2 linked regions of the Sphaerotilus montanus genome follow. The protein of the gene in region 2 interacts with the protein of the main gene of each other region in a pairwise test. Links are inferred from orthologs where the notes say so. Each region holds a gene or a part of one and is shown on either strand. Other genes may lie near its edges.

Region 1 (14,326 bases), 180 kb from region 2 along the record:
CATGGCAACGATCCACGTTGACGTCGTTTCGGCAGAACAATCGATCTTCTCGGGTGAAGCGAAGTTCGTCGCGCTGCCGGGTGAGAACGGCGAGCTGGGCATCCTGCCCCGCCACACGCCGCTGATCACCCGCATCCGCCCCGGTGCGGTGCGCATTGAGCGCGCCGACAACGGTGAAGAAGAGTTCGTGTTCGTGGCTGGCGGCATTCTCGAAGTGCAGCCGGACCGTGTGACCGTGCTGGCCGACACCGCGATCCGCGGTCACGATCTCGACGAAGCCAAGGCTGTCGAAGCCAAGCGCCTCGCCGAGGAAGCGATGAAGAACGCCAAGAGCGACATCGACCTGGCCCGTGCCCAGGGCGAGTTCGCTGCCATGGCCGCCCAGATCGCCGCGATCCAGAAGTTCCGCCGCAAGTAAGCAGCTCCGCTGCCTGACGCGCACCACCAAGCCCGCCCAGGTTCACGCCTGTGGCGGGCTTGGTCCGTCTGGTGTCCGACAGACACGTCCGTGCTGTTTCAGCGCAGATCGACCTGGTTGGGCAGCTCGTTGGGGTTGCGCTGGTCACCGCCGTGCACCGGAAACCAGTGGCGCAGCGCCTCGTCGAGTGCCGCGATGGTCTGCTGCAGCGCGGTTTCATGCTGGCCCTGGCGCAGCAGCGGCGCCATGGCGGCAATCAGCGCCTGCCACTGGTCTGGGTCGATGTGCCGGTGCAGCCCGCGGTCGGCGACGATCTCCACTGCGCGGTCGGCCAGCAGCAGATAGACGAGCACGCCGTTGTTGTGCTCTGTGTCCCACACGCGCAGCTTGCCGAACATCGACAGCGCCCGCTCCCGCGGACTCGCGCCTGCACGCAGATAGCGCCAGGGCAGCGCGGCCTCGACGCACAGCCGGATCTCGCCGCTGTGGTGCAGTTCGCTCGCGGTGATGCGTGCTTCGAGGCGGGCGAGGGCCTCGGTGTCGAGCACGTGGGTGATGTCCGAGCGGTCGGACCAGAGGTGCCGGAGCCACTGGCGCCAGGGGCGGTGCAATCGGACGGTGGACATGTCGTGTGCGGTCTGTCGTGTCTTGTTCATGGAGCGCTCACCAGCCACCGGACGCACCGCCGCCGCCAAAATCGCCCCCGCCACCGGACGAGAACCCGCCGCCGGAGCCACCACCGCGGCCCCAGCCACCGCCGCCACCACCGCCCCAACCGCCGGGCATCGGCAGAGACCGGCCGCGGCTGACGCTCGGCGAGATGAAGCTCATCACGCCCATCACCAGCGCGACGACCAGCCCGACGACCGCCGCCAGACCGGCCACCGCCAGGCTGGCCGTCATCAGCCAGGTGAGGCCGCCCGCGCCGGCGCTGGTCAGCAGCGGGCCGAGCTTGCGCCCGAAGATCCCGACCAGCGCGCGCGCGAACATCGGCAGCATGACCACGGTCAGCAGGATCCACATCATCGGGTCCGGGCTGTCCTGGGCACCGCCCCCCTGGTCGGAGGCCGATGGTGCGGGCAGCCCTTCGCCCTTGATCAGGCCCCCCAGCACGCGCACCGCCGACGACAGGCCGCTGGCGTAGTCGCCCTGGCGGAAGGCCGGCGTGATCTGCTCGTTGATGACCCGCTTGGCCATCAGGTCCGGAATGGCCCCTTCGAGTGTCTTGGCCACCTCGATGCGCACCTTGCGGTCCTGCGTGGCCACGACGATCAGCAGCCCGTCGCCCACCGTGCGGCGGCCAATCTTCCAGGTGTCGCCCACGCGCTGGGCATAGGCGGCGATGTCCTCGGGCTGTGTGCTGCGCACGAGCAGGACCACCACCTGCGAGCCGGCTTCCCGCTCCAGCGCGGCGAGCTGGGCGACCAGGGCCTGGTGCTGCGCCGGCTGGAGCGTGCCGGTCTGGTCGATCACCCGGTCGGTGAGCGCGGGCACGGGCTGGATGTCCTGGGCGTGGCTGCCGACGGCCATCAGCAGCCACAGTCCGAACGCGAACAGACCTCGCATCAGGGCAGTCATGGTGCGTGACAAGGCGTCGGCTTACTTGGCCGCGGGCTTGTCGAAGCTCACGGCGGGCGGCTGGCTGATCTGCGCCTCGTTGGCCACGGCCAGATTCGGCTTGACCTCGTAGTGGAAGACCATCGCCGTCAGGTTGGTCGGGAAGCTGCGGGCCAGCACGTTGTATTCCTGCACCGTCTTGATGTAGCGGTTGCGCGCCACGGTGATGCGGTTTTCGGTGCCTTCGAGCTGCACGCGCAGGTCCTGGAAGCCCTGGTTGGCCTTCAGGTTGGGGTAGTTCTCGGTGACGACCAGCAGGCGGCTCAGCGCGCCGCTCAGTTCACCCTGCGCGGCCTGGAACTTCTTGAACGCCTCGGGGTTGTTGATCAGCTCCGGCGTGGCCTGGATGCTGGTCGCCTTGGCGCGGGCCTCGACGACCTTGGTCAGCGTGTCCTGCTCGAAGCTGGCTTCGCCCTTGACGGTGGCGACGAGGTTGGGCACCAGATCGGCCCGGCGCTGGTACTGGTTCAGCACTTCGGACCAACTGCCCTTCACATCCTCGTCCAGCTTCTGGAAATCGTTGTAGCCGCAGCCGGTCAGCGACACCAGCGCCAGCGCGCTCATCACCATCCAGCACCACGAGCGCAGTCGTCCCAACATGTCGAATCCTCCATTGAATGATCAGGGTGTGTCGAAAGTCACGAATCGACACAGTGGAAGGTTACCTCAAACACCGTGCAGTTGCGCGTGGGGCGGGGTGGTGCGGCCTCCTACAATCACCCCCATGTTTGCCCCCCTCCAAAACGACACCTTCCTGCGCGCCCTGCGCCGCCAGCCCACCGACCACACCCCCGTCTGGCTGATGCGCCAGGCCGGTCGCTACCTGCCCGAGTACTGCGCCACACGCGCGAAGGCCGGCAGCTTCATGGGGCTGGCGACCAACGTGGACTACGCCACCGAGGTCACGCTGCAGCCGCTGGAGCGCTACCCGCTCGACGCCGCGATCCTGTTCTCGGACATCCTCACCGTGCCGGACGCGATGGGCCTGGGCCTGAGCTTCGCGGTGGGCGAGGGGCCGAAGTTCGCCAAGGTGGTGCGTGACGAAGCCGCGGTGGCGGAACTGGCCGTGCCGGACATGGACAAGCTGCGCTACGTCTTCGACGCGGTGACCTCGATCCGCAAGGCGCTGAACGGCCGCGTGCCGCTGATCGGCTTTTCGGGCAGCCCGTGGACGCTGGCCTGCTACATGGTCGAAGGTGGTGGCAGCGACGACTACCGGCGCGTCAAGTCGCTGATGTACAGCCGCCCGGACCTGATGCACCGCATCCTGGCCATCAACGCCGACTCGGTGGCGGCCTACCTGAACGCCCAGATCGAAGCCGGTGCCCAGGCCGTGATGATTTTCGACAGCTGGGGTGGCGTGCTGGCCGACGGCGCCTTCCAGGAATTCAGCCTCGCCTACACCCGCCGCGTGCTGGCGCAACTCCAGCGCGAACACGACGGCGTGCAGATCCCGCGCATCGTCTTCACCAAGGGCGGCGGCATCTGGCTCGACGAGATCGCCGAACTGGACACCGACGGCATCGGCCTCGACTGGACGATGGACCTTGGCAAGGCGCGCGCGCGTGTCGGCCACAAGGTGGCGCTGCAGGGCAATCTGGACCCGAACGTGCTGTTCGCCGGCCCGGCGCAGATCGAGGCCGAAGTGCGCCGCGTGCTCGACCGCTTTGGCGCGCACCCCGGCCACATCTTCAACCTCGGCCACGGCATCAGCCAGTACACGCCGCCGGAAGCGGTGACGGTGCTGGTCGAGACGGTGCATCGCCACTCGCGTGCGATGCGGGTTGCCTGATTTTGAGGCAATCCAGGAAAATGCCTTGTGTGACAGGCACTTGACAGTGCTCTGACCAGCTTGTCCCCAACGTTATCCACAGGTTCGGTGGACATCCCTGCGTTGCCTGTCATGTGCCGTCTGCGCGTGCTGGTCGATCTGCCGCGGCACAGCCGGCTGGATGCGGTGCTGGACTACCTGGCCCCCGAGCCGTGGCCAGCCGGCACGCTCGTGCGGGTGCCGCTGGGCAAGCGCGAGGTCTGCGGCATCGTCTGGGGCATGGCCGAGACGCCCGACCCGGCCGAGGCAGACGGCGAGGCCCCGGTCCTGCGCAGCGTGGTGCAGGTGCTGACCGATCTGCCACCCTTCACCCACGGCTGGCTGCGGCTGGTGGCGTTTGCGGCTTCCTATTACCAGCGCAGTCCCGGCGAGGTGGCCCTGAGCGCCTTGCCGCCCGATCTGCGGGATCTGGATGCGGTGCAGCTGGCCCGCCGGCTCAAGCGGCTGGACAAGGCGCTGGCCACGGCGGCCAAGGTCGCCAATGCAGCCGCTCAGGCGGGCACGCCCGAACGCCCCGCGCTCTCGCCCGAGCAGCAGCAGGTGCTCGACGTGCTGGCCGACGGCCCGCCGCAGCCCAGCCTGCTGTTCGGCGCCACCGGCAGCGGCAAGACCGAGGTCTATCTGCGCGAGGCCGAGCGGGTGCTCGCCGCCGGGCGGCAGGCGCTGGTGCTGGTGCCCGAGATCAACCTGACGCCGCAGCTCGAAGCCCGCTTCGCCGAGCGTTTCCCCGCGCGCTGCATCGTCTCGCTGCACAGCGGCCTGACCCCGGCGCAGCGCCTGCAGCACTGGCTGTCGGCGCACCTCGGTCGCGCCGATCTGGTGCTCGGCACGCGCATGGCGGTGTTCGCGTCCCTGCCGCGACTCGGGCTGATCGTGGTCGACGAGGAGCACGACCCGTCCTACAAGCAGCAGGAGGGCGCGCGTTACTCGGCCCGCGATCTGGCGGTCTGGCGGGGCCGCCATGAACAGGTGCCGGTGCTGCTGGGCTCGGCCACGCCGTCGCTGGAGAGCTGGTACAACGCCGGCCCGGCCGAGGCGGGGGGAGGGCGCTACCGCCGGCTGGTGATGCCGAGCCGCATCGGCGGCGGCGCCTTGCCGGCCGTGCGCGTGGTGGACCTGGCCCGCATCGCCGCGCAGTTCGGCAAGCAGGCCCTGCGTGCCCACCCGCTGGCACCACCGCTGCTGGACGCGCTGCGCGAGCGGCTCGACCGCGGCGAGCAAAGCCTCGTGCTGCTCAACCGCCGCGGCTACGCGCCGGTGCTGCACTGCACGAACTGCGGCTGGAAGAGCGCCTGCCCGCACTGCAGCGCCTGGCGCGTCTTCCACAAGCTCGACCGCACGTTGCGCTGCCACCACTGCGGCATCACCGAGCGGGTGCCGCGCGCCTGCCCGGACTGTGGTGACCCGGACATCCAGCCCATGGGCCGCGGCACCGAGCGGCTGGAGGAGCAGCTCGCCGACCTGCTGCCCGGCGCCCGCGTCGGCCGCATCGACGCCGACAGCACCCGCGCCAAGGGCAGCCTGGCCGAGCAGCTCGCCAGCGTGCATGCGGGCGAGGTCGATGTGCTGGTCGGCACGCAGATGGTCGCCAAGGGCCACGATTTCCGCCGCATGACGCTGGTGGCGGCGGTGCAGGCGGATGCGGCCTTGTTCTCCAGCGACTTCCGGGCGCCGGAGCGGCTGTTCTCGCTGCTGATGCAGGCGGGTGGGCGCGCGGGGCGCGATGCGGCGCTGGCCGGGCGCAGCGAGGTGTGGATCCAGACCTGGCATCCGGAGCACGCGCTCTATGCGGCGTTGCGCCGGCACGACTACGAGGCCTTTGCCGCGTCGCAGCTCGCCGAGCGTGAGTCCGCGGGGATGCCGCCGTTTTCCTTCCAGGCGCTGCTGCGGGCCGACGCGCGCACCCCCGAAGCCGCGCTGGCTTTTCTGGACGCGGCCGCGCTGCAGGCCCAGGCCTTGCCGGGCGCGCAGGAGGTGCTCATCTACCCGCCGGTGCCCGCGCCGATCCACCGGATCGCCGACGTGGAGCGGGCCCAGATGCTGGTCGAGGCCTCCGGGCGTGTCACGTTGCACCGCCTGCTGGCGCAGTGGCTGCCGGCGCTGCAGGGCTTGTCTTCAGAACCGGCCACGCGGGTGCTTCGGTGGGCATTGGACGTCGATCCGATCTCAATTTAGAACATTTGATAGCCATCCCCCGCATTCTGTTGTCACGTTTTGTTTCTGAGGGGGTGGTCGTTTGCCACGTTTTTAGTCAGGATTGCTGTAAAACCCGGCGTCGAGAATGAGGCGCCATGGGGGGGTCCCGGGTGCATGGTTGCAGACGCCGGGACGGATTCAAGGATCAACGGCGCAATGGGGAGGGAAGTACGTGGCAGTTCCACAGTGGGAAATCAGGTTGCGCCAGCCGGCGGAGCTGAGTGAAAAGGATCGGCAGGCATGGGCTGCGCTGGAGTCTCGTGCCGCAGAGCCGAATGCGTTCATGTCGCCGCACTTCGTGCTGCCGGCGTTGCAGCATCTGGACGCTGGCGCCTCGGTCGTCCTGATGTGGGTCGAGCGTGCGGCCGGTGGGCTGAAGGAGCTGGCCGCGGTCGGCGTGTTCCGGCGGTGTCTGGCGAGCCGGGTGTTTCCATGGCCGCACTTGTCGGCCTACCAGTCCGAGCACACCTATCTGGGGGGGCTGCTGGTCGATGGTGATGCGGTCGGCCCGGTGGTCGAGGCGATCCGGGGCTTCCTGGCCCGGCCGGGTTGTGTCTGGAAGGGGCTGGAGCTGCCCAAGGTGGACACCACGGGCAAGCTGGCCGAAGCGGTCCGGCAGGTTGCGCAGCAGCACCGCCTGCCGGCGCAACTGCTGGGGCCGCAGGAGCGGTCGATGCTGACGGTGGCCGGTTGCGGCGAAGACCTGCTGCGCGAGACCCTCGGCAAGAAGCTCAACGAGATCAACCGCTGCATGCGCCGGCTCGCCGAGCAGGGCGAGGTCCGCTGGCATTGCCTGCGCAAGGACATTCCCGAGGCATCGGTCGAGGATTTCCTGCGCCTGGAGCATCTGGGCTGGAAAGGCGAGTCCGGCACCTCGATGCGTTCGACCAAGGCCGGCGAGGACTTCTTCCGCGACATGGTGGCGCGCTTCGACCGGGACGGCCGGGCGCTGTTCACCGAACTGCGGGTCGATGGCCGTGCGGTGGCGTCCACCTGCAATTTTGTCTCCGGGTCGATGGGCTTCGCCTTCAAGGTGGGCTGGGATCCGGAGCTGCGCAAGCTCGGCCCCGGCATGCTCAACGAGGTCGAGTTCATCCGGCAGGTCCGCACCCATTGTCCGGATCTGGCGGCCTTCGACAGTGGCGCTTCGGCCGATTCGTTCATCAACCGGCTCTGGCCTGACCGGCGGTCGCTCGGGCTGCTGCTGATGCCGTCCAGCCGCATGGCGTCCTGTGCCTTGACGGCGACCCGGCGCCTGCGAGATTCCCGGCAGGCCAGGCGGCCGAAGCCGGAAATTGACGCAATAATCCAGCAAGTCGAAGCCTGATTCCTCTGCTGGAGTCGGTCCGGGATGCGGTTTCCGGTGGAGATCGGCCCGGTTCCCTGTCCCTCTATCTGCATGTACAACAACATATCCCCGGCGGTGGGTTGCCAGCCCGCCGTCGTTCTCGCGTGCGCCGGTGCCCCGGAAGGGGATCTGAACCTTGTGCGCTCGCTGGGCGAGCAGGGGGTGCCGGTGATCGTCCTGGGTGAATATGCCGACCCGCCGTCCCGCTACTCGCGTTACTGCATCGAGTTCGTGCAGGTGCCCGATTTCGGCGGACATCCGCAGGAACTGCTGGCGGCGCTCGCGGAGTTGTCGCGGCGCCATGGCGGGCCGTTGCCGGTGTTTCCGTCGGCCGACCCGGATCTGGAGGCGCTGAGCCGGCTCGGTGACGCCACCCGGCCGTACATGCGCTCCACGATGGCCGATCCTGCGCTGGTGCTGACGCTGATGGACAAGGGAGCCTTCAGCGAACTGGCCACGCGCGCCGGGCTGCCGGTGCCGCGCACCTTCACGCCACACTCGCTGGCAGAGGCCGAGCAGGGCGCCGGGATGCTGACCTACCCGGCCATCGTCAAGCCCTCGCTGCCGACGTCCTGGAGGCACCCGGCGCTGCCACGCGCGATCAGCCTGGCCAAGGCCATCGTGGTGGAGTCGCACGGCGAGCTGATGGATATCTGTCGCACGGTGGCGCCCTGGGGCCTGGCGTTGATCCTGCAGGAATACGTGCCGGGTGACGATGCCGAGCACTACGACGTGCACGCCTTCATCGACCAGCACGGCGAGGCCCGCGCCACGTTCTGTGGCCGCAAGTGGCGCATCCAGCCGCCCCATGTGGGCAGCGGCTGCTATGTCGAGAGCCTGCACGAGCCGGCGCTGGAGGCGATGGTGGCGGACCTGCTGCAGCGGATCGGCTACCGCGGCATCGCCAACCTCAATTTCAAGCGCCACAGCCGCACGGGCGAGTTCAAGCTGCTGGAGATCAACGCCCGGGTGAGCCAGTGGAGCATCCTGACCACCCGCTCCGGGGTGAACCTGCCGTGGATGGCCTACCGCGATGTCTGCGGACTGGCACAGGAGGCGCCGCCGCCGCGGCAGTCCGGGCTCTGGTACGTCAGCGGCAAGAGCGATTTCCGCGCAGTCCGCGGCTATGTGCGCGAGGGGCTCTGGACCTGGAGCGGCTACCTGCGCTCGCTGCTGAAGCGCCCGATGGTCTGTCAGGTGCTGAGCCTGCGGGATCCCGGCCCCGCCCGCCAGCTCACCCTGCGCTGGATTGCGGAGAAAATGCGCCTGCGGTCACCCTCCTGACCGCTCAGGAGCCGAGATGTCCGCTGTCCTTTCGAGGGCCCATGCCCATGCCCATGTCCATGTCCCGGTGCTGCAACTGGCCGTGGTCGGTGCCGGCCCGGTCGGTCTGGCGCTGGCGCTGTCGGCTGCACGCCGCCTGCCGTCCGCGCAGGTGTGTGTCTACGACCGTCTGTCCGTCGACCACGACGTCAGCGGCGATCCGCGCACGCTGGCGCTGTCGCAGGGCAGCGTGCTGGAGTTGCAGCGGCTGGGCGTCTGGGCGGACATGGCCGAGCGCGCCGAGCCGATCCTGGCGGTGCACGTGTCGCAGCAGCAGCCGGGACTGCTGGACCTGCTCGGCAAGGCGCCTGCGCCCGAGTTGCTGATGCGCGCGGAGGACGAAGGCGTGCCGCAACTGGGCGCGGTGATTCCCTATGGGGCACTGGCCGCGCCGATGCGGGCGGCGTGGCTGGCGGCCTGTGCCCGCGAGCCGGGTCGGTTGTCCGTGCGCTGGGGCAGCGCGGTGAGCGGCGTGCGCACGGTGCCCGGCGGAGTGGAGATCGATGTCGGCGCGGCCTCCGGGGCTGGCGGGGCCCTGGTCGAGTCGCACCATCTGGCGGTGATCGCGGAGGGCGGCGTGTTCGCCGAGCAGGCCCGCAAGGCCGTTGCCCGCGACTATGGCCAGACCGCCTGGGTCGGCACGATCGGGCTGGAGGGCGGCGAGGCGGGTGTCGCCCACGAGCGCTTCACGCCCGAGGGGCCGGTCGCGCTGCTGCCGCTGCCCGGCACGACGCTGGCCGACGACGGACGCACCGTGCGGCGCCGTGCGGCGCTGGTCTGGTGTGTCGACCGCGCGGATGACGCGGTGGCCGAACTGAGCGAGGTGCAGCGCCTGGCCGTGCTGACCCACCTGCTGCCGGAGCGGGTGGGGCGGCTGGTGTCGATCAGCCCGCTCAAGGGTTTCGCGCTGGGCCTCAACGCCGAGCGCACGCTGGTGCAGGGCCGCACGGTGCGCATCGGCAACGCGGCGCAGACCCTGCATCCAGTCGCCGGCCAGGGCCTGAACCTGGGCCTGCGCGATGCGCACGAACTCGTGACCCGGCTGGCCCGCGACGGCGATGTCGACCAGGCGCTGCGCCGGGTCGAATGGCAGCGGGCACCGGACCGCTGGGCAATGATCGCCGCCACCGATTTCCTGGCCCGCAGCTTCACCTGGCCGTGGCCGGGGCTGAGCACGCTGCGCGGGGCGGGGCTGGCGGTGCTGGGGCAGGTGGGTCCGCTCAAGTCGCTGCTGGCGCGCCGCATGATGTTTGGCGGACGCTGAGCGGCCTGCGCAAGATGACCGTGCGGATTGCGCGGGCCGGTGCGCAGCCCCCCTGTTGACGGGGAGTGCGTGGCCTCCGCCAGGCGGCCTGATCCGGTAAAAACGTGGCCGTGTTCCCAGCATTTCCGGTCAACGCTTCCAGAGCGGATCTTTCCCCACCATGACTTCTGATATCCAGACCCCGTCCCGAAGCCCAGCCGTCGTGCTCGCCTGCCTGGGGGCCCAGGGGGCCGACCTGAACATGGTGCGCTCGCTGGGCGAGCAGGGGGTGCCGGTGATCGTCATCGGCGAATACGAGTTTCCGCCGTCGGGCTACTCGCGCCACTGCATCGAATACATCTGCGCCCGCAACTTCACGCGCCGCCCGGAGCACCTGCTGCGCGTGCTGCGCGAACTGCGGGTGCGGCACGGACAGGCCCTGCCGGTGTTCCCGACCGCCGACACCGACCTGCGGGCCCTGGCCTCGCTGCACGCGGACCTGGTCGGCACGGCCTTGTGGGTCTCGGCCTCGCCCGACACGGTGAACCGCATGATGGACAAGCGCCGTTTCGCCGCACTGGCCCAGGCGCTGCGCCTGCCAGTGCCGGTGACGCATGCGCCGCGCACGCTCGAAGAGGTTGAAGCGCTCAGCCGGGTGATCGACTATCCGGTCGTGCTCAAGCCGGCGCAGCCGACAGCCTGGATGCGCCCGGGCATGGACCCGGAGATCGCGCGGGCCAAGGCACTGGTGATCGACGAGCCGGCAGAGCTGATGCGGGTGTGCTGCCGCATCGCGCCGCACGGGCTGGACGTGCTGCTCCAGGACTACGTGCCCGGCAGCGACGACCTGCACTACAGCGTGCACGCGTGGATCAGCCGCAGCGGCCCGATCGAACGTGTGGCGACAACCCGCAAGTGGCGCACCTTCCCGGTTCAGGTCGGCACGGGCTGCCTGGTCGAGACCGTCTCGATGCCGGACCTGGAGGCCGAGGCCAGCGACATCCTCGCGCTGCTGAAGCTGCGCGGCATGGTGGTGATGAACTTCAAGCGCGACGCCCGCACCGGGCAGTTCATGCTGCTGGAGGTCAATCCGCGGCTGAGTGCCAACAGCCTGCTGCTGACCCGGGCCGGCTTCAACCTGCCCTGGCTGGTCTACAGCGAAGTCTGTGGCCGGCCGGAGGCGGCGCCGACCGCGTGGCGGGTGGGCCTGCGCTACCTGAGCGCCAAGGCCGACTTCCGTGCGTTCCGGGTGCTGTCCCGCGAAGGCCGCCTGGGCTGGGGCGAGTACCTGCGCACGGTGCTGCGCCCGGGCATGGTCTACCGTGCGTTCGACCTGAGCGACATGGGGCCGCCGGTGCAGATGACGGTCGACTGGCTGGCGCTCAAGTGCCGGGGCAGCGGCCGCTGGGTGCGCAGCCGGCTCGGTCTGAACGCGGCCTGATGCGTGGCCTGCGCGGGCCGGTTCAGAGCCGGCGGTGCTGCAGCGCCGGCAACTGGGTCCGCACGCGCGCCAGCTGGGCCCTGTCCAGCTCCGCGCACACGACCCCGTCGCCTTCGTCCTGCACCGCCAGCACGGTGCCCCAGGGGTCGATCACCATCGAGTGGCCCCAGGTGCGCCGGCCGTTCTCGTGCCGGCCGCCCTGGGCGCTGGCAATGACGTAACACTGGTTTTCCACCGCCCGGGCGCGCAGCAGCAGCTCCCAGTGCGCCTGTCCGGTCGGCCATGTGAACGCAGCCGGCACCACCAGCACGCTGCAGGGCGGCTGCATCAGGCGCCGGTACAGCTCCGGAAACCGCAGGTCGTAGCAGACCGACAGTCCCACCCGGTGCACCGTGCCGTCCCGGGCGGTGGCGTCGAAGGCCACCGGCTGTTCGCCGGGGCGCAGCGTGGCCGCCTCGTCGTAGCGGCGCTCGCCGTCGTCGTAGCGGAACAGGTGGATCTTGTCGTAGCGGGCGGCGAGCGTGCCGTCCGGCCCGAAGACGAGCGAGGTGTTCGAGGCGTGCTCGGGGTCCCCCTCCAGCGCCATCGGCAGCGTGCCGCCGACCAGCCACAGCCGGTGCTGGCGCGCCAGACCGGACAGCAGCGCCTGGATCGGCCCGTGGCCCGCCGACTCCGCCACCGCGAGCTTGTCACGGTCCTGCCGGCCCATCAGGCAGAAGTATTCGGGCAGCACGACCAGCTCCGCCCCCTGCGCGGCCGCCTGGGCGACCAGTTCCGCGGCGCGGGCGAGGTTGTCCTCGACCCGGGGCGTCGATACCATCTGGAGAGCGGCGATCTTCATGGGGAGCGGTCCTTTCGGGTCAAGGGCAATGGCATGGACGTGGGCAGGGGGGAGCGGTCGACCGGCGTGATCTGTGGGGCCCCCCAGGGGCCGGTGACGCGGTACTCGCGCGTGGCCGCCTCGGTCAGCGGGCGCTGCAGCAGCCACTGCGTCACCAGCGTGCCGAGCCCCACGGCGGGGTTGATCACCGCGTAGGCCAGGGACGCGGCACCAGCGTTCAGGTCCGGCACGATCCAGACCCGCAGATCCTGGGTCGCACTCGTCAGGCTGGCGCTGCCTTCGGCCAGCACCATGGCCTGCACGCCGCGCACGCGCAGGTTGTGCGTGTCCGCCGCGCCGAGGCGGATCTGCACGTCGCCATCGATGCGGTCGAAGCTGAACCCCTTCTGGTACAGGTCCCGGAAATCGAGCGACAGGCGCCGTGGCAGCGACTGCAGATTCAGCGCGCCGAACAGCCGACCGGCGCCCGGCTCGGCCTGCAGGAACTGGCCGTTGTCGACGTCGAGGCGCACCGTGCCACCCAGCTGTGCCAGCGTCAGTGCCGTTGGCGGGCCGGGCCAGCGCAGCTGGCCGCCGAGGTAGCCGCGGCCGCCCTCCAGCAGGCCTGTCCAGCCGAGCTGGTCGAGCCAGCGGCCGCCGTCGTCCACGTCCAGCCGGAAGGTGAGGCGGCTGGTGCCCGTTCCGGTCGCCCCCTCCCGGTCCGCCGGATCCCACACGCCCACGGCGCTCAGGCGGGCCTCGGGCCGGGTCAGAGCGAGCTGGTTCAGGCGCCATTCGCCGTTGACCACGGTGGGCAGCCGGGTGTCCGGGTTCGGACCGCCCTGCAATTCGAGCCGGCCGAGGTGCCTGCCGCCGAACACCAGGTCCTCGACGACCACATCCAGCCCTGGCAGGGGTTCCGCGCCAGGTTCGGGACGGGCGATGGACTCGGCGAGCGGTGCCGTCGGCCACGGCAGGGCCAGCCGGCCGAGTCGCGCCTGCAGGGTGGCAGGGGTCTGCGGTGTCGCGGTGCGCAGCGTGATCCGGCCCGCCAGCTGGTCGGCCTCGATCGTGCCGGTCCAGGTGCGGACGGGCGTGCCGGACGGCTGCAGCGTGGCGTCGACGCCGGTCAGGCGGTGGCCGTGGGTGGCGAGGTCGGCCACCTGCAGCCGGATCTGGTGCAGCGGCAGTCCGTGGGCCTCGTCCGGCGCGCCCGGGTGGTCCACCGAGGGCAGATGGCCGGCCTGCCGTGCCCGTTGCAGCCAGGTCTGCCAGTCGTCCAGCGACAGCCGTGGCAGCGCGATGCCGATGTCGATGCCCTTGTCAGGCGAGGGCCCCTGCTCGGCGCTGCCGATCCGGATCTGCCCGCGCAGCCCGCCGTTCACAGGGTCGCCATCGTGCAGCAGTCGGGTGGACAGCAGCGGCGCGGCCGCCGTGCGGGCGTCGATCTCCAGCAGCGTCGCGGTGGCCGGACTGGCGGCTTGTGCCTGGGGCTGGAGACGGACCCGCAGCACGACGGGCTGTGCGGCGGGCTTGTTCAGCGGTGCCGGCAGACGGCTGGCCAGTCCGACCAGATCGCTGTCCACCTGGACGGTCGGGCCGCCTGGGGTCAGGGCCAGTTGCAGGCGGTAGTCCGCCTGGCCGTCGAACTGGTGTGCGAGCCGGACGACCGGGTCGATCGCACCCAGGTCGCGCAGACCCTGGGCTGTGGCGTGGCCCTGGCCGGCGAATCGCAGCACACCGGCCTCGTCGAGGTGGCCGTCGAAGGCGAACCGACCGCCCGCGACCTGCGCACTGCCCTGCGTCAGGTGGAACTGGCGCTCGGTGAATTCGAGGCGTGCCTGCACGGCCTCCAGCGCCGGCACGTCCGGACGCATCTGCAGTCGCGTCTCGCTCAGATCGACCCGGCCGGCCACCGTCGTGTCCCTGGCCTGTTGCAGGGGCACGGCGATCTGCAGCGCGAGCCGGGTCTGGCCGTCGCCGCGGGCGGGCAGGAACGCGTGGTCCAGCCAGCCGTCGAGCGGACTGTCGCGCAGGTACTGCAGCGCATCGGCCGTGGTGCCGTGGCCCAGGCCGGTCAGGCGCAGCA
Region 2 (14,123 bases):
ATCGAGTTTCTCGACCTGATCGGGCACGGCTTGCCGTACACAGGGCCGCCCTCGGGCGGCTTTGTCATTTTTGTGCAGTCGGTGCGGATCAACGCTTCTTCAAACCGATCTCCGTGCTTTCCCCTATCATCGACGGCAGTGCCGCGGGTTCCCGCGGATTGAACCTGCCGCTCGCGCCTCGCCCGTGCCACCTGTCTCGAACCCCGCACCCTCTGTCGCCGCTTCTGTCTCGCCGCTTGTCGAGTTGCGTGGCGTGACCTGTGGTTATGGTGACCGCATCATCCTGAAGGATGTGAACCTGACGGTGCCGAGAGGGTCGGTCGTGGCGTTCATGGGCACGTCGGGTGGCGGCAAGACGACCGTGCTGCGCCTGATCGGCCGCCAGCTGGGCGTGATGTCGGGTCAGGTGCTGTTCGACGGCACCGATGTCGCCGGCCTCGACCGCGCCGGTCTGATGGCGATGCGCCGGCGCATGGGCATGCTGTTCCAGTTCGGGGCCCTGTTCACCGACCTGTCGGTGTTCGACAACGTGGCGTTTCCGCTGCGCGAGCACACCGACCTGACCGAGACCATGGTGCGCGATCTGGTGCTGATGAAGCTCAACGCCGTCGGCCTGCGTGGTGCGCGCGACCTGCTGCCCAGCCAGATCTCCGGCGGCATGAGCCGGCGTGTGGCGCTGGCCCGGGCGATTGCCCTCGACCCGGACCTGATCATGTACGACGAACCCTTCGCCGGGCTCGATCCGATCTCGATGGGTGTGGCGGCCCGCCTGATCCGCGAACTGAACGATGCGCTGGGCGTGACCAGCATCGTCGTGTCGCACGACGTGGACGAGACCTTCTCGATCGCCGACCACGTGGTGTTCATTGCCAATGGCGGCATCGCAGCCCAGGGCACGCCAGACGAATTGCGCAAGACCGACGATCCGCTGGTGCGGCAGTTCGTCGATGCCGCGCCGGACGGTCCGGTGCGCTTCCACTATCCCGCCACCTCGGTCGGCGAAGACTTCGGCTTGCGTGGAGGTGAACGATGAGCGGCATCGCGGACATGCTGTCGGCGATCGGGCAGTCGGTGCGCGGCAGCCTGACCGACATCGGCGAGGCCACCCGCCTGATGGGGCGCCTGGTGGCCCTGATGCCCGCGGCGCTGGCCCGGTTCCGGCTGGTGGCGGACCAGATCTTCTTTCTGGGCAATTACTCGCTGGCCATCATCTCGGTGTCCGGGCTGTTCGTCGGCTTCGTGCTCGGGCTGCAGGGCTATTACACGCTGCAGCGCTATGGTTCGTCCGAGGCGCTCGGGCTGCTGGTGGCGCTGTCGCTGGTGCGGGAACTGGGCCCGGTGGTGACCGCGCTGCTCTTTGCCGGTCGGGCCGGCACGGCACTCACGGCCGAGATCGGCCTGATGAAGTCGGGCGAGCAACTCGCCGCGATGGAAATGATGGCCGTCGATCCCGTGCTGCGGGTGCTCGCACCGCGCTTCATCGGGGGCCTGATCGCCATGCCGCTGCTGGCGGCGGTGTTCAGCGCCGTGGGCATCACCGGTGGCTGGCTGGTGGGCGTGATGCTGATCGGGGTCGATTCCGGGGCATTCTGGTCGCAGATGCAGAGTGGGGTCGATGTCTTCAAGGACGTCGGCAACGGCGTCATCAAGAGCATGGTCTTCGGGCTGACGGTGACCTTCGTGGCGCTGTTGCAGGGCTATTTCTGCCAGCCGACCCCCGAAGGCGTGGCGCGTGCGACGACCCGCACGGTGGTGATGTCCTCGCTGGCCGTGCTGGGTCTGGACTTCGTGCTCACCGCGCTGATGTTCTCGATCTGAAGTTCCAGGACTGAATCCGAATTCGTAGCAGAGGAAAACAACATGCAGAAATCCCGTCATGACCTCTGGGTGGGCCTGTTCGTGGTGATTGGCGCAGCAGCTCTGCTGTTCCTGGCGCTCAAGGCTGGCAACCTGCTGAGCCTGTCGTTCGAACCGGTGTACCGGGTGTCCGCACGCTTCGACAACATCGGGGGCCTGAAGGCCCGCGCGGCGGTCAAGAGTGCCGGTGTCGTGGTCGGCCGGGTCACGCGCATCAGCTTCGATGACAAGTCCTTCCAGGCGACCGTCGAGATGGAGATGGAGCAGCGCTTCGCCTTCCCCAAGGACAGCTCCGTCAAGATCCTCACCGCCGGTCTGCTCGGCGAGCAGTACCTGGGCATCGAGCCCGGGGCTTCCGACAAGACGCTGCTGGCGGGCGATGTGATCACGCAGACGCAGTCGGCGGTGGTGCTGGAGACGCTGATCAGCCAGTTCCTGTTCAACAAGGCGGCCGATGCGAGCAACGCACCGGCCGGCAAGCCATGAGGCGGTCATTGTCGGCGCTGCTGTGCAGCGTGGTGTTGCTGGCGGGGTGCGCCACGGCGCAGCGTCCTGACCCGCTGGAGCCGATGAACCGCAAGGTGTTCGCCTTCAACGAGGCGGTCGACAAGGCGGTGCTCAAGCCGGCCGCGCAGGTCTACGAGGCGGTGCTGCCGTCGCCGGTGCAACTGGTGGTGTCGAATTTCTTCGGCAATGTCCGGGACGCCTGGTCGGCCGTGAACCTGTTCCTGCAAGGGCGGATCGCGGATGGCTTCAGCGACGTGATGCGCTTCGGCACGAACACCGTGTTCGGCTTCGGCGGCGTGATGGATGTCGCCACGGAACTCGGCTTCGAGCGCCACGGCGAGGACTTCGGTCAGACGCTCGGGCGCTGGGGTGTGCCCACTGGTGCCTACATCGTCTGGCCGATCCTCGGCCCGTCCACGGTACGCGACTCGATCGGGTTGCCGGTGGACATGAAAGCGTCCCCTGAAGCCCTGGTGTCGGTCTCGCTGACCCGCAACACGATGACCGGTCTCCGCCTGGTCAGCACCCGGGCGGGGCTGTTGTCGGCCACCAAGCTGATCGACGAGATCGCCCTGGACAAGTACGCCTTCGTGCGCAATGCGTATCTGCAGCGCCGCCGCAGCCTTGTCTACGATGGCAATCCACCGGATGAAGAAGAAGTCGATCCGATGACCGCCCCCGCTGCGGATCCGGCCGCCTCCGCGCCGGCCCCGACCAGCCGGTGACAACCGGACAGATCCCCGAAACGTTGAAGACCGACCGTCCGGCTCCGGATGGTTGCTGAAAGGACATTCATGTTGAACAAACGCTGGACCTCGCTGATCGCCACCGCCGCACTGGTGCTGGCCACGGCCGTCGCCCACGCCCAGACCGCACCGGACGCCTGGATCAAGCAGATCTCGGGCGAGGTGATCGAAACCGTCAAGTCCGACAAGGCCATCCAGGCGGGGGACACCAAGAAGATCATGACGCTGGTGGATGCCAAGATCCTGCCCAACGTCAACTTCCTGCGCATGACCTCGTCCGCGGTCGGTCGCTACTGGCGCCAGGCCACGCCCGAGCAGCAGGCCCGTCTGCAGGAAGAGTTCAAGACGCTGCTGGTGCGCACCTATGCAGGGGCCCTGACGCAGGTGAAGGACCAGTCGGTCGAACTCAAGCCGCTGCGCGCCCGCCCGGAAGACACCGAGGTGCTGGTGCGCTCCGAGGTCAAGGGCAAGGGCGAGCCGATCCAGCTCGACTACCGCGTGGAGAAGACCGGCGACAGCTGGAAGATCTACGACGTGAACGTGCTGGGGGTCTGGCTGGTCGAGACCTACCGGGCCAGCTTCGCGCAGGAGATCTCGGCCTCGGGCATCGATGGCCTGATCACCAAGCTCGCCGAGAAGAACAAGGCCGCGGCTGCGGCCAAGAGCTGAGTCCGGACGCAGTCATGCCGGCGATGCAACTGCCTGCCCGCATCACCGTCCGGGAGGCCAGCGCCGCGGTCCGGACGCTGGCCTCGGAACTTGCGCGCCAGCCGGCGGGTGCCGTGGTCGATGTCGATGCGAGCGGACTGCAGCAGTTCGATTCGAGCGCGCTGGCGGTGCTGGTCGACCTGCACCGCCAGGCGGCGGCCGGCGGGCGTTCGCTGCACATCGACGGACTGCCGCGGCGGCTGGGTGAACTGGCCCGCGTCTACGGTGTGGCCGACCTCGTCTCGTCGGGTCGGCAACCCGGCGGGGGTCAGGGCGCTGCGTAGCGCTTGGCGCGCAGGTTCTTCTTGATCTCCTGCAGCATCGGCCGCAGTTCCGGGCCGAGCCGCAGCGCTACACCCGTCGTCAGGATGTCGATCACCGTCAGGTGCAGCAGGCGGCTGACCATCGGGCTGTAGCGGTCGTAGTCCTCGGGGTGGTCCACGCTCAGCAGGATCTGCGCCTGGTGCGCCAGCGGCGAGCCGCTGGCGGTGATGACGATGGTGGTCGCCCCCTTGCGGCGCGCGATCTCCAGCGCGTCGAGCAGGTCGCGGCTGCGGCCTGAATTCGAGATCACCACCACGCAGTCGCCTGGCCCGACCATGGTCGCCGCCATCACCTGCACGTGCGCGTCGTTGTAGGCGACCGCATGCACGCCCAGGCGAAAGAACTTGTGCTCCGCATCGTGCGCCACGATGCCGGAGTTGCCGACGCCGTAGAACTCGATGCGCTGCTTCTTGCGCGCGGCCTCTGTCAGTGCCTCGATGGCCCGGTCGAAGGCGTGTGCGGTGGCGTCGTTGCGGTACTTCAGCAGGGCGCTGACCGCGTTGTCGATCACCTTGACGACCAGATCGGCGGGCTTGTCGTCCTCGTCGACGGAACGGTGGACAAAGGGCACGCCCTCGTTGACCGTGCCGGCCAGCTTGAGCTTGAAGTCGGCCAGCCCGTCATAGCCGATGCTGCGGCAGAAGCGCACCACCGTCGGCTTGCTGACGTGCGAGCGCTCGGCCAGCTCGGCCACCGGCAGGCTGGCGAAGCTGCGCGCATCCGCCAGCACGAGTTTGCCCACACGCTGTTCGGCAGGCGAGAGGGCCGGCAGCGAAGCGCGGATGCGGTCCAGCATCGGGGGCAGCAAGGACGATGACGGGGTGTTCACTTCACTGTTCCTCGCTCCAGGTGTTGCCGTCGCGGGCGACCAGGGCGCTGGCTGCCGCCGGTCCCCAGCTGCCAGCCGCGTAGCCGCGCGGGCCTTCGCCGCCGCCGCTGCTTTCGCGCGACCAGGCGTCCAGCACCGGCTCCACCCAGCGCCAGGCCTGCTCCTGCTCATCGCTGCGCACGAACAGGTTCAGCCGGCCGGCGATCGCGTCCAGGAGCAGGCGCTCGTAGGCACCGACCCGCTCGGCGGCAAAGGCCTTGTCGAAGTCCAGGTCCAGCGACACCGGGGCGAGCGAGTCGCTCGTGCCGCTGCCCTTGGCCGCCAGCAGGTGCAGCTCCAGCCCGTCTTCCGGCTGCAGCTTGATCACCAGCTTGTTGGCCCGCTGCGAGCCCGGGAAGATCGGGTGCGGCACCGGCCGGAAGTTCACGACGATCTGCGCGTCGCGCGCCGCCAGGCGCTTGCCGGTGCGCAGGTAGAACGGCACCCCCGCCCAGCGCCAGTTCTGCACCTCGGTGCGCAGCGCGACGAAGGTCTCGCAGTGGCTGCCCTCGGGCACCTTGACTTCCTGCTGGTAGCCCGGCACCGCCTGGCCACCGACATTGCCGGCGCGGTACTGGCCGCGGATCACGTCACGCGCCACCGACTCCGGCGTGAAGGGCTTGAGCGACTTCAGGACTTTCAGCTTCTCGTCGCGGATCGCGTCGGCGTCGCTGGTCGAAGGTGGCTCCATCGCGATCATCGTCAGCAGCTGCAGCGCGTGGTTCTGGACCATGTCGCGCAGCGCGCCGGTGCGGTCGTAGAAATCGCCGCGGGTGCCCACGCCCAGCGACTCCGCCAGCGTGATCTGGATGTTGGCGATGCTCTCGCGGCGCCACAGCGGCTCGAACAGCGCATTGCCGAAGCGCAGCGCCATCAGGTTCTGCACGCTCGGCTTGCCCAGGTAGTGGTCGATGCGGAAGGCCTGCTGCTCGGCGAAGACCGAGCGCACGACGCGGTTGATCTCCTGCGCGCTCTTCAGGTCGTGGCCCAGCGGCTTCTCCAGCACGACGCGGATGTGCGGTGCGTTCAGGCCTGCGGCGCCGAGCTGTTCGCAGATCACCGGGAACAGGTGCGGGCTGGTCGCCAGGTAGAGCACGGCGGTGTCGGCGCCGCGGGCGTCGATCCACTGCTTGAGCCCGTTGTAGTCCTCGGGGTGCGACAGGTCCATGCGCCGGTAGTGCAGCAGCTCGGCGAAGCGGGCGAACTCGTCGTCGGTCGGGCGCTTGGAGCTTTCGACCTCGCTGAAACGCTCCTTGATGAAGGCGCGGTAGTCGTCGTCGCTGCGTTCATCGCGGGCCACGGCGAGGATGCGCCCCCCGGCCGGCAGCTTGCCATGGCGGAATGCCTGGAACAGCGCGGGCATCAGTTTGCGCCACGTCAGGTCGCCGGTGCCACCGAAGAAGACAAGATCGAAGGACATGCAGGGCCTCGGAAAGAGAAGGAGGTTGGTTCAGGGTGTGTAACCCAGTTTCACAAAAGATGATGCACCAGTTTCTTTGGAAGGTCAATCGTGCGGCGCCGCACGGCCGCGTAACCGGCTTGTCCGCGACAGGCCGCGGTCTCGGGTTCTAATTGCGGATCGCCGCGAACCGGCTCGCCACCCCCTCGATTCACCTCGAAACGACCCAACGCCATGCACCAGCTCGACCAACTCAAGCAATTCACCACCGTTGTCGCCGACACGGGCAACTTCAAGCAGCTCGCGCAGTTCGCGCCGCAGGACGCGACGACCAATCCCTCGCTCATCCTCAAGGCCGTGCAGCAGCCCGACTACGCGCCGCTGCTGGCCGAGACGGTCGCCGCGCACCGTGGCCTGCCGCTGGACGAAGTGGTCGACCAGGTGCTGGTGCGCTTCGGGCTGGAGATCCTGAAGGTGGTGCCGGGCCGCGTGTCGACCGAAGTCGATGCCCGCCTGAGCTTCGACACCGCCGCCACGGTTGCCCGCGCGCACCGCCTGATCGCGCTGTATGAAGCCGCCGGCATCCCGCGCGAGCGCGTGCTGATCAAGATCGCCTCGACCTGGGAAGGCATCCAGGCCGCGCGCATCCTGGAGCGCGAAGGCATCCACTGCAACCTGACGCTGCTGTTCGCGTTCTGCCAGGCGGTGGCCTGCGGTGAGGCCGGCGTGCAACTGATCTCGCCGTTCGTCGGCCGGATCTACGACTGGTACAAGAAGTCGGCCGGCGCGAAGTGGGACGAGGCCGCGATGGCGGGTGCCAATGACCCGGGCGTGCAGTCGGTGGCCCAGATCTACACCTACTACAAGAAGTTCGGTATCCCGACCGAGGTGATGGGCGCCAGCTTCCGCAACGTCGGCCAGATCGTGGCGCTGGCTGGCTGCGACCTGCTGACGATCAGCCCGGACCTGCTGGCGCAGCTGCAGGCCAGCGAGGCGCCGATCGTGCGTGCGCAGGATCCGGCCGCGGCCAAGGATGCGCCGGTCCACGCCGTGTCGTACAACGAAGCCTCGTTCCGCTACGCCCTCAACGAGGACGCGATGGCCACCGAGAAGCTCGCCGAAGGCATCCGCGGCTTCGCCGTCGATGCTGGCAAGCTCGACCAGATGATCCTGTCGCTGTAAACCACCCGCCCGCTGCTCGACCGAGGAAACCACCATGCAAGCTCCGCGTTGTGACCAGACCGCCGCCTGGACCGCGCTGACCGCGCAGTTCGCCCAGAGCGGCCGCCGCTTCGATCTGCGCCCCGCCTTCGCCGACGACGCCACGCGCGCCGAAGCGTTCTCGCTGAGCGCCCCGGAAGTGTTCGCTGACCTGTCGAAGAACCACTGGGACGCCGAGACCCGCGGCCTGCTGCTGGCGCTGGCCCGCGAATGCCAGATCGAGCAGCGGCGCGACGCGATGCTGGCCGGCGAGCCGATCAACCACACCGAAGGTCGCGCCGTGCTGCACACCGCGCTGCGCGCCCCGCGCGGTGCGGCGCCGTTCAGCGACGAGGTGCATGAAGTCCTCGACCGGCTGCTGGCCTACGTCGAGCAGGTGCGCGACACGGCCACCAGCGGCATCCGCCACGTCGTCAACATCGGCATCGGCGGTTCGGACCTCGGCCCGCAGATGGTCGTGCCGGCGCTGGATGCGTTTGCACACCGCGGGCTGCAGCTGCACTTCGTCTCCAACGTCGACGGCCACGACATCGTGCCGGTGCTGCGTGGGCTGGACCCGCGCGAGACGCTGGTCATCGTCGCCTCCAAGACCTTCACGACGCAGGAGACGATGGCCAACGCCGAAGTCGCCCGCGCGTGGTTCCTGGCCGGCTACGGCGAGGGCGGCGAGGCGGCGATCGCGAAGCACTTCGCGGCGACCACGACGAACGTGGCCGCGGCGGCGAAGTTCGGCATCACGACGACCTTCGGCTTCTGGGACTGGGTGGGCGGGCGCTACTCGCTGTGGAGCGCGATCGGGCTGCCGATTGCGCTGGCAATCGGCGCGGAGAACTTCCGCGCGCTGCTGGCCGGCGCGCACGCGATGGATTGTCATTTCGCCGAAGCACCGCTGGAAGCCAACCTGCCGATCCAGCTCGGCCTGCTCGACGTCTGGTACCGCAACTTCCACGGCTACACCAGCCGCTCGGTCGCGCCCTACCACCAAGGCCTGCGCCGGCTGCCGGCCTACCTGCAGCAGCTGGAGATGGAGTCCAACGGCAAGTGCGTGGACCTCGACGGCCAGCCGCTGCCCTTCGGCACCTCGCCGGTCGTCTGGGGCGAAGCCGGCACCAACGGCCAGCACGCCTACTTCCAGATGCTGCACCAGGGCACGGACGTGATCCCGGTCGAGTTCATCGCCGTGAAGACGCCGTGCTACGACGCGGCGGGCGGCACGGGCCTGCCCGACAGCGTGCGCGCCGGTCTGGCCGACCAGCACCACAAGCTGCTCGCCAACTGCCTCGCGCAGAGCCAGGCGCTGATGCTCGGCAAGTCCACCGAAGACGCGATGGGCGAGACGGCGCCGACCGCGTCGAAGTCGCTGGACGCGCTGACCATCGCCCGCCACCGCACCTTCCCCGGCAACCGCCCGAGCACGACGCTGGTGCTCGATCGGCTGACCCCGGCGGCGATGGGCGCGCTGATCGCGCTGTACGAACACCGCGTGTTCACCAGCGGCGCGCTGTGGCGCATCAACAGCTTCGACCAGTGGGGCGTGGAGCTGGGCAAGGCGCTGTGCAGCCAGTTGCTGCCGCGATTTGCCACGGGCGACACGGACGGGCTGGACGGCTCGACGGCGGCGCTGCTGCAGCGGTTGCTGGGCTGAACTCAGCGCGACGGGCGCTTGCCGAGCGCCTGTCGCATCTGCCGCGGGGTCGAGAACCCGGCCAGGGCCAGCGCTTCCCGTTCGGTTTTTCCCTGCGCCAGCGCCTGCCCGGCCAGCGCCGCGCGCACCTGCTCGACATAGCCCCGCGGTGACACCCCGGTGTGCAGCCGGAACAGCCGCGCCAGATGCCGCTCGGTGACATGCGCCGCCGCCGCCATGCGCGCGCTGTCCCACGGTTCGGCGGGCGCGGCGCAGACGGCGTCCTGCACGCGGTGGACCGCCGGGTGCAGGTGGTCGCGGTGGGCCAGCAGCGCCGAGACCTGCGGCGCCTGCACACCGCGCCGCGCGAACACCACCATCACCTGCGCTACCGCGGCGGCGATCACCTCGCCGCACACCTGCGCCACGCCGTGCAGCGCCAGATCGATGCCGGCCGTGACGCCCGCGCTGGTCAGCACGGCGCCGTCCTCGACGAAGACGCGGTTGGCCTGCACGCGGGCTGTCGGGGCGAGGGCCTGCAGGTCGTCGAGCAGCTCGTGGTGGGTCGTCACCTGCCGTCCGGCGAGCAGGCCGGCGTCTGCGGCCAGCAGGGCGCCGCTGCACACCGTCAGCAGTCGCACCCCGTCCGGTGCCTCGCCGGGCGCAGCGAGCCGTGGCGCCACGGTCTGCGCCAGCCAGTGCCGTGCGTCCATCCATTCCGCGCCGTGTCCGACCACCTCGCAGGCGTCTCCCGGCCGGCCGAGCAGCACGACCCAGGTCGGTCGCACGAACGCCGCTGGCAGCGGCTCCAGCCTCGCCAGCAGCAATCCGACGGACGAGTCGGCCTGCGTCTGCGGCCCCGCGTAGCGCAGGCGAAATGCCTCGGGCAGACCGCGTCGACGCAGCGCCTGGTTGGCGAGCCGGAACGCTTCCGCCGGACCGGCGATGTCCAGCAGCAGCGTGTCGGGCAGGACGAGGAAGAGGATGTCGATCATGTCGGTGGTGGGCCGACAGTGTGCGTCAGGCCAGCACCTCGTCCACGGTGCGGATCGTGGCGAAGCGCCCGGCCAGCACGGTCTCGGTCCGCTCGCGGATCTGGGCGGCGGTCAACGTGGCGCCGGCTGGCGTCGTCATCTCGAAGGTCAGCGTCGCCTCGGTCACGTAGTCGACCGCCCAGCCCTCGTCGCTGGCGTGGCGCGTGGTCGTCTCGCAGCACTGCTCCGTGCGGATGCCCGCGACGATCAGCCGCTGCACGCCGTGTGCATGCAGCCACACGCCCAGCCCGGTACCGACGAGGGCGCTGTGGCGGTGCTTGTCGATGCGCAGCGCGGCGTCGAACGGGGCGAGGCCGTCGATCGGGCGGATCAGGCCGCTGGTGGGCGCGAAGGGGTTGTCGGGCGTGTCCGGGCCGTCGGTGTGGAAGACCTGCACGACCGGGATGCCGCGTGCTGCGCAGCCGGCGACGAGGCGGTTCGTCGCGGCGAGCCAGGCGGGGACGTCGGCCTCGCTCCAGTAGGGGCGGGCGCGGAAGGACTGCTGGACATCGATCAGGAGGAGGGCGGTCGGGTGGTGCGGGGTGTCGATTCGGGACATGGCAGGCTCCTTGGCGAGGGCGGTGGGATGGCTGCCATCGTCGCCTGTACCCGCGGTCCTGTCTGGTCTGAACCAGACCGGATGCGACGCAAAACGGACATCAGTCCTGTGCCAGCCACCGCCGCGCCAGCGCCACCCACAGCGCCGCTCCCTGCGGAATCAGCCCGTCGTTGAAGTCGTAGTTCGGGTTGTGCAGATTGCAGGGGCCGAGTCCGTGCCCGTGCGCGCGGTGGTCGCCGTCGCCATTGCCGATGACGAAATAGGCCCCCGCCTTGGCCTGCAGGAAGAAGCTGAAATCCTCCGCGCCCATCGTCGGCTCGAATTCATGGGTGCGTGCGTCGCCCGCCACGGCGCGCATCGCCTCGCGGACGAACTCGGCCTCGGCGCGGTGGTTGATCGTCGGCGGGTAGTTGCGGTGGAACTCGAACTGCACCGTCGCGCCAAACGCCGCCGCCGTGTGCGTGGCGATCTCGCGCATCCGGCGTTCGATCAGGTCCAGCACGTCGAGCGTGAACGTGCGCACCGTGCCCTGGATCTCGCAGTGGTCGGGCACGACGTTGGTGGCCTCGCCGGCGTGGATCATCGTCACCGAGATGACGGCAGCGTCGGTCGGCTTCTTGTTGCGCGTCACGATGGTCTGGAAGGCCTGCACCATCTGGCAGGCCACCGGCACCGGATCGATCCCGTTGTGCGGCAGCGCGGCGTGCGAGCCCTTGCCGGTGAGGGTGATCCTGAACTCGTTGCTCGACGCCATCGTCGGGCCGCTGCAGACGGCGAAGTCCCCGGCGCGCATGCCCGGCCAGTTGTGCATGCCGAAGATCGCGTCCATCGGGAACTGCGTGAACAGGCCGTCGGCGATCATCTCGCGGGCGCCACCGCCGCCTTCTTCTGCTGGCTGGAAGACGAGGTAGACGGTGCCGGCGAAGGTGTCACGCTGCTGGACCAGCTGCTGCGCGGCGGCCAGCAGCATCGCGACGTGGCCGTCGTGGCCGCACGCGTGCATCTTGCCGGCGTGGCGGCTGGCGTGGGCGAAGGTGTTGTGCTCGGTCATCGGCAGCGCGTCCATGTCGGCGCGCAGGCCGAGGGCGCGGGACGACTCGCCGGCCGTGCCCTGGACGATGCCGACCACGCCCGTCGTCCCCAGGCCGCGGTGGACCGGGATGTCCCAGCCGGCGAGGGTCCGGGCGATCAGGTCGGCGGTGCGGACTTCCTCGAAGCAGAGTTCGGGGTGGGCGTGGATGTCGCGGCGGATCGCGACGAGGGGGGAGAGGTCGGGGGCGTTCATGGCGTCGGACTCGCGGGTGCGTGTCAGGCCATCTTAGCCCCCGAAGGGGCCTCAGAACGGAATGTCGTCGTCCATGTCGTCGAACCCTGTCGATGACTTGGGCGCTGGCGCCGGTGCCGGCCGCGGCGCGGGTGCCCGTGGCGGTGCGGCCGGACGGGGCGCTGCTGCGCGCGGAGCCGGGGCCGGCGAATAACCGCCACCGCCGCCCATGTCGTCGCCGTAGTCGCTGCCGCCACCGCCACCGCCGCTGCGACCACCGCCGTCCTCACGCCCGCCCAGCAACTGCATGGTTTCGCCGACGATCTCGGTGGTGTAGCGGTCGTTGCCGTCCTTGTCCTGCCACTTGCGGGTCTTCAGGCGGCCTTCGATGTAGACCGGGCGGCCCTTCTTCAGGTATTCGCCTGCGATCTCGGCCTGGCGGTCGTACATGACCACCGAGTGCCATTCGGTTTCTTCGACGCGTTCGCCGCTGTCCTTGCTCTTCCAGTTGCGCGTGGTGGCGACGCGCAGGCTGCAGATGGCCGAGCCGCTGGGGGTGTAGCGCATTTCCGGGTCGCGCCCGAGGTTGCCGAGGATGATGACTTTGTTGACGGAGGCCATGGCCGCTCGCTCCTGTGGGTGCTGTGCTGTCCGGCGGCGGGACGCAGAGGTCCGGGCCGGAATGTGTGACAAGTTGGGGGACAATTGTGCCGCACAGGGCGCCGACGGCGCTCTCCCTCTGACTGGTGATGCCACCCCCCGACCGAACCCCTCCCTGGCAGGCGCTGCGCGAGGCCGTGCTGCACAGCCGCCCCTGGATCGACCGCGCCGTCGTGCTGACCTATGCCGTGCTGACCGGGCTGGTCGTGGTCGGCTTCACGCTGCTGACGGAACTGGCGACCGACACCCACCTGCAACTGCGCGGCAGCGGCTGGTTCGGCGCCGGGCTGGCGCTGGTCTGGACGCCGCTGCTGACGGTGGCGGTGCTGATGTGGACCCGTCGCTACGCCCCCGAGGCAGCCGGCTCGGGCATCCCGCAGGTGATCGCCGCGCTGCACGACGACATTGCGCCCGGACGCGCCTCGGCTCTGGTGTCACTGCGGCTGGCGCTGCACAAGGTGGTGCTGACGAGCGCGGGCCTGCTGGCCGGGTTGTCGATCGGCCGCGAGGGGCCGACGGTGCAGGTCGGCGCGGGCGTGATGCAGCATGCGCGGCGCTGGCTGTCGCCTGCCAGCGGCATCGACGCGCACGACCTGATGGTGGCCGGTGCCGCCGCGGGCGTGGCCGCCGCGTTCAACACGCCGCTGGGCGGCATCGTCTTCGCCATCGAGCAGCTCACCCGCCGCCGCGACCTGCAGCACAGCAACCTCACGATCGCCGCCATCGTGCTGGCTGGCCTGGTGTCGATCTCGGTATTCGGCAACCAGAGCTATTTTGGCGCGCTGGTCGTGCCGCGGCTGGACTGGTCGCTGCTCGGTCCTGGCGTCGCGGTGGCGCTGGCGTCGGGGCTGGCGGGCGGGTTGTTCGCGCGGCTGCTGGTGGTCTGCGCGCAGGGCGGTGACCGGATCAGCCAATGGCGCGGACGGTTTCCGCTGCGCTTCGCCGCGGCGTGCGGGCTGGCGGTGGCGGTGATCGGGCTGGTGACCGGCGGCGCCACGGCCGGCGCGGGCTACCACCCGACCCGCGCCTTGCTCGAACACGGCGAGGACGGCCTGCCGCCGCTCTACACGCTGCTGAAGTTCGTGGCGACCTGGCTGTCGGCGTGGAGCGGCGTGCCGGCGGGCGTGTTCGCGCCCTCGCTGGCGATCGGCGCCGGGGTGGGGCACGACGTGGCGCGGCTGGTCGGACTGGCCGGACGTCCCGAGGCGGTGGCGCTGGTGGCGCTCGGCATGGTGGGCTTCCTGTCGGCCTCGACCCAGGGGCCGATCACCGCCTTCATCATCGTGATGGAGATGGTCTCCGGGCAGGCGATGGTGCTGAGCCTGATGGCCTGCGCGCTGCTGTCGAGCGGG

The links.
Region 1: the proteins of ssb (region 2) and BDD16_RS04950 interact in binary tests that used the Escherichia coli proteins (3 or more experiments, as listed by UniProt). The link is inferred for Sphaerotilus montanus from one-to-one orthologs.

What each region holds. Positions count from the first base shown.
Region 1 is NZ_JACCFH010000001.1:1,120,089-1,134,414, reverse strand. Bases 3,521-6,489 are described here. They hold BDD16_RS04950 (primosomal protein N'), read left to right. Parts: upstream 3,521-3,938; coding sequence 3,939-6,041; downstream 6,042-6,489. Other genes in these bases: BDD16_RS04945 (GNAT family N-acetyltransferase), read left to right, coding at 6,346-6,489; hemE (uroporphyrinogen decarboxylase), read left to right, coding at 3,521-3,827. In the rest of the region: BDD16_RS04975 (F0F1 ATP synthase subunit epsilon), read left to right, coding at 2-418; BDD16_RS04970 (TPM domain-containing protein), read right to left, coding at 517-1,074; BDD16_RS04965 (TPM domain-containing protein), read right to left, coding at 1,082-1,996; BDD16_RS04960 (LemA family protein), read right to left, coding at 2,018-2,635; more of hemE, read left to right, coding at 2,760-3,520; more of BDD16_RS04945, read left to right, coding at 6,490-7,389; BDD16_RS04940 (carboxylate--amine ligase), read left to right, coding at 7,462-8,694; BDD16_RS04935 (FAD-dependent monooxygenase), read left to right, coding at 8,711-9,997; BDD16_RS04930 (carboxylate--amine ligase), read left to right, coding at 10,158-11,417; BDD16_RS04925 (carbon-nitrogen hydrolase family protein), read right to left, coding at 11,440-12,258; BDD16_RS04920 (YhdP family protein), read right to left, coding at 12,255-14,326.
Region 2 is NZ_JACCFH010000001.1:943,527-957,649, reverse strand. What follows is about bases 10,959-13,724. They hold ssb (single-stranded DNA-binding protein), read right to left. Parts: upstream 12,733-13,724; coding sequence 12,184-12,732; downstream 10,959-12,183. Other genes in these bases: BDD16_RS04140 (chloride channel protein), read left to right, coding at 12,861-13,724; BDD16_RS04150 (M20 aminoacylase family protein), read right to left, coding at 10,959-12,132. In the rest of the region: iron-sulfur cluster insertion protein ErpA, read left to right, coding at 1-19; BDD16_RS04210 (ABC transporter ATP-binding protein), read left to right, coding at 185-1,033; lipid asymmetry maintenance ABC transporter permease subunit MlaE, read left to right, coding at 1,030-1,818; outer membrane lipid asymmetry maintenance protein MlaD, read left to right, coding at 1,861-2,343; BDD16_RS04195 (MlaA family lipoprotein), read left to right, coding at 2,340-3,089; BDD16_RS04190 (MlaC/ttg2D family ABC transporter substrate-binding protein), read left to right, coding at 3,159-3,779; BDD16_RS04185 (STAS domain-containing protein), read left to right, coding at 3,794-4,102; BDD16_RS04180 (MurR/RpiR family transcriptional regulator), read right to left, coding at 4,087-4,938; zwf (glucose-6-phosphate dehydrogenase), read right to left, coding at 4,973-6,430; tal (transaldolase), read left to right, coding at 6,644-7,591; pgi (glucose-6-phosphate isomerase), read left to right, coding at 7,626-9,275; BDD16_RS04160 (helix-turn-helix domain-containing protein), read right to left, coding at 9,278-10,249; BDD16_RS04155 (cysteine hydrolase family protein), read right to left, coding at 10,275-10,847; more of BDD16_RS04150, read right to left, coding at 10,948-10,958; more of BDD16_RS04140, read left to right, coding at 13,725-14,123. UniProt on the Escherichia coli protein: Plays an important role in DNA replication, recombination and repair. Binds to ssDNA and to an array of partner proteins to recruit them to their sites of action during DNA metabolism. Acts as a sliding platform that migrates on DNA via reptation.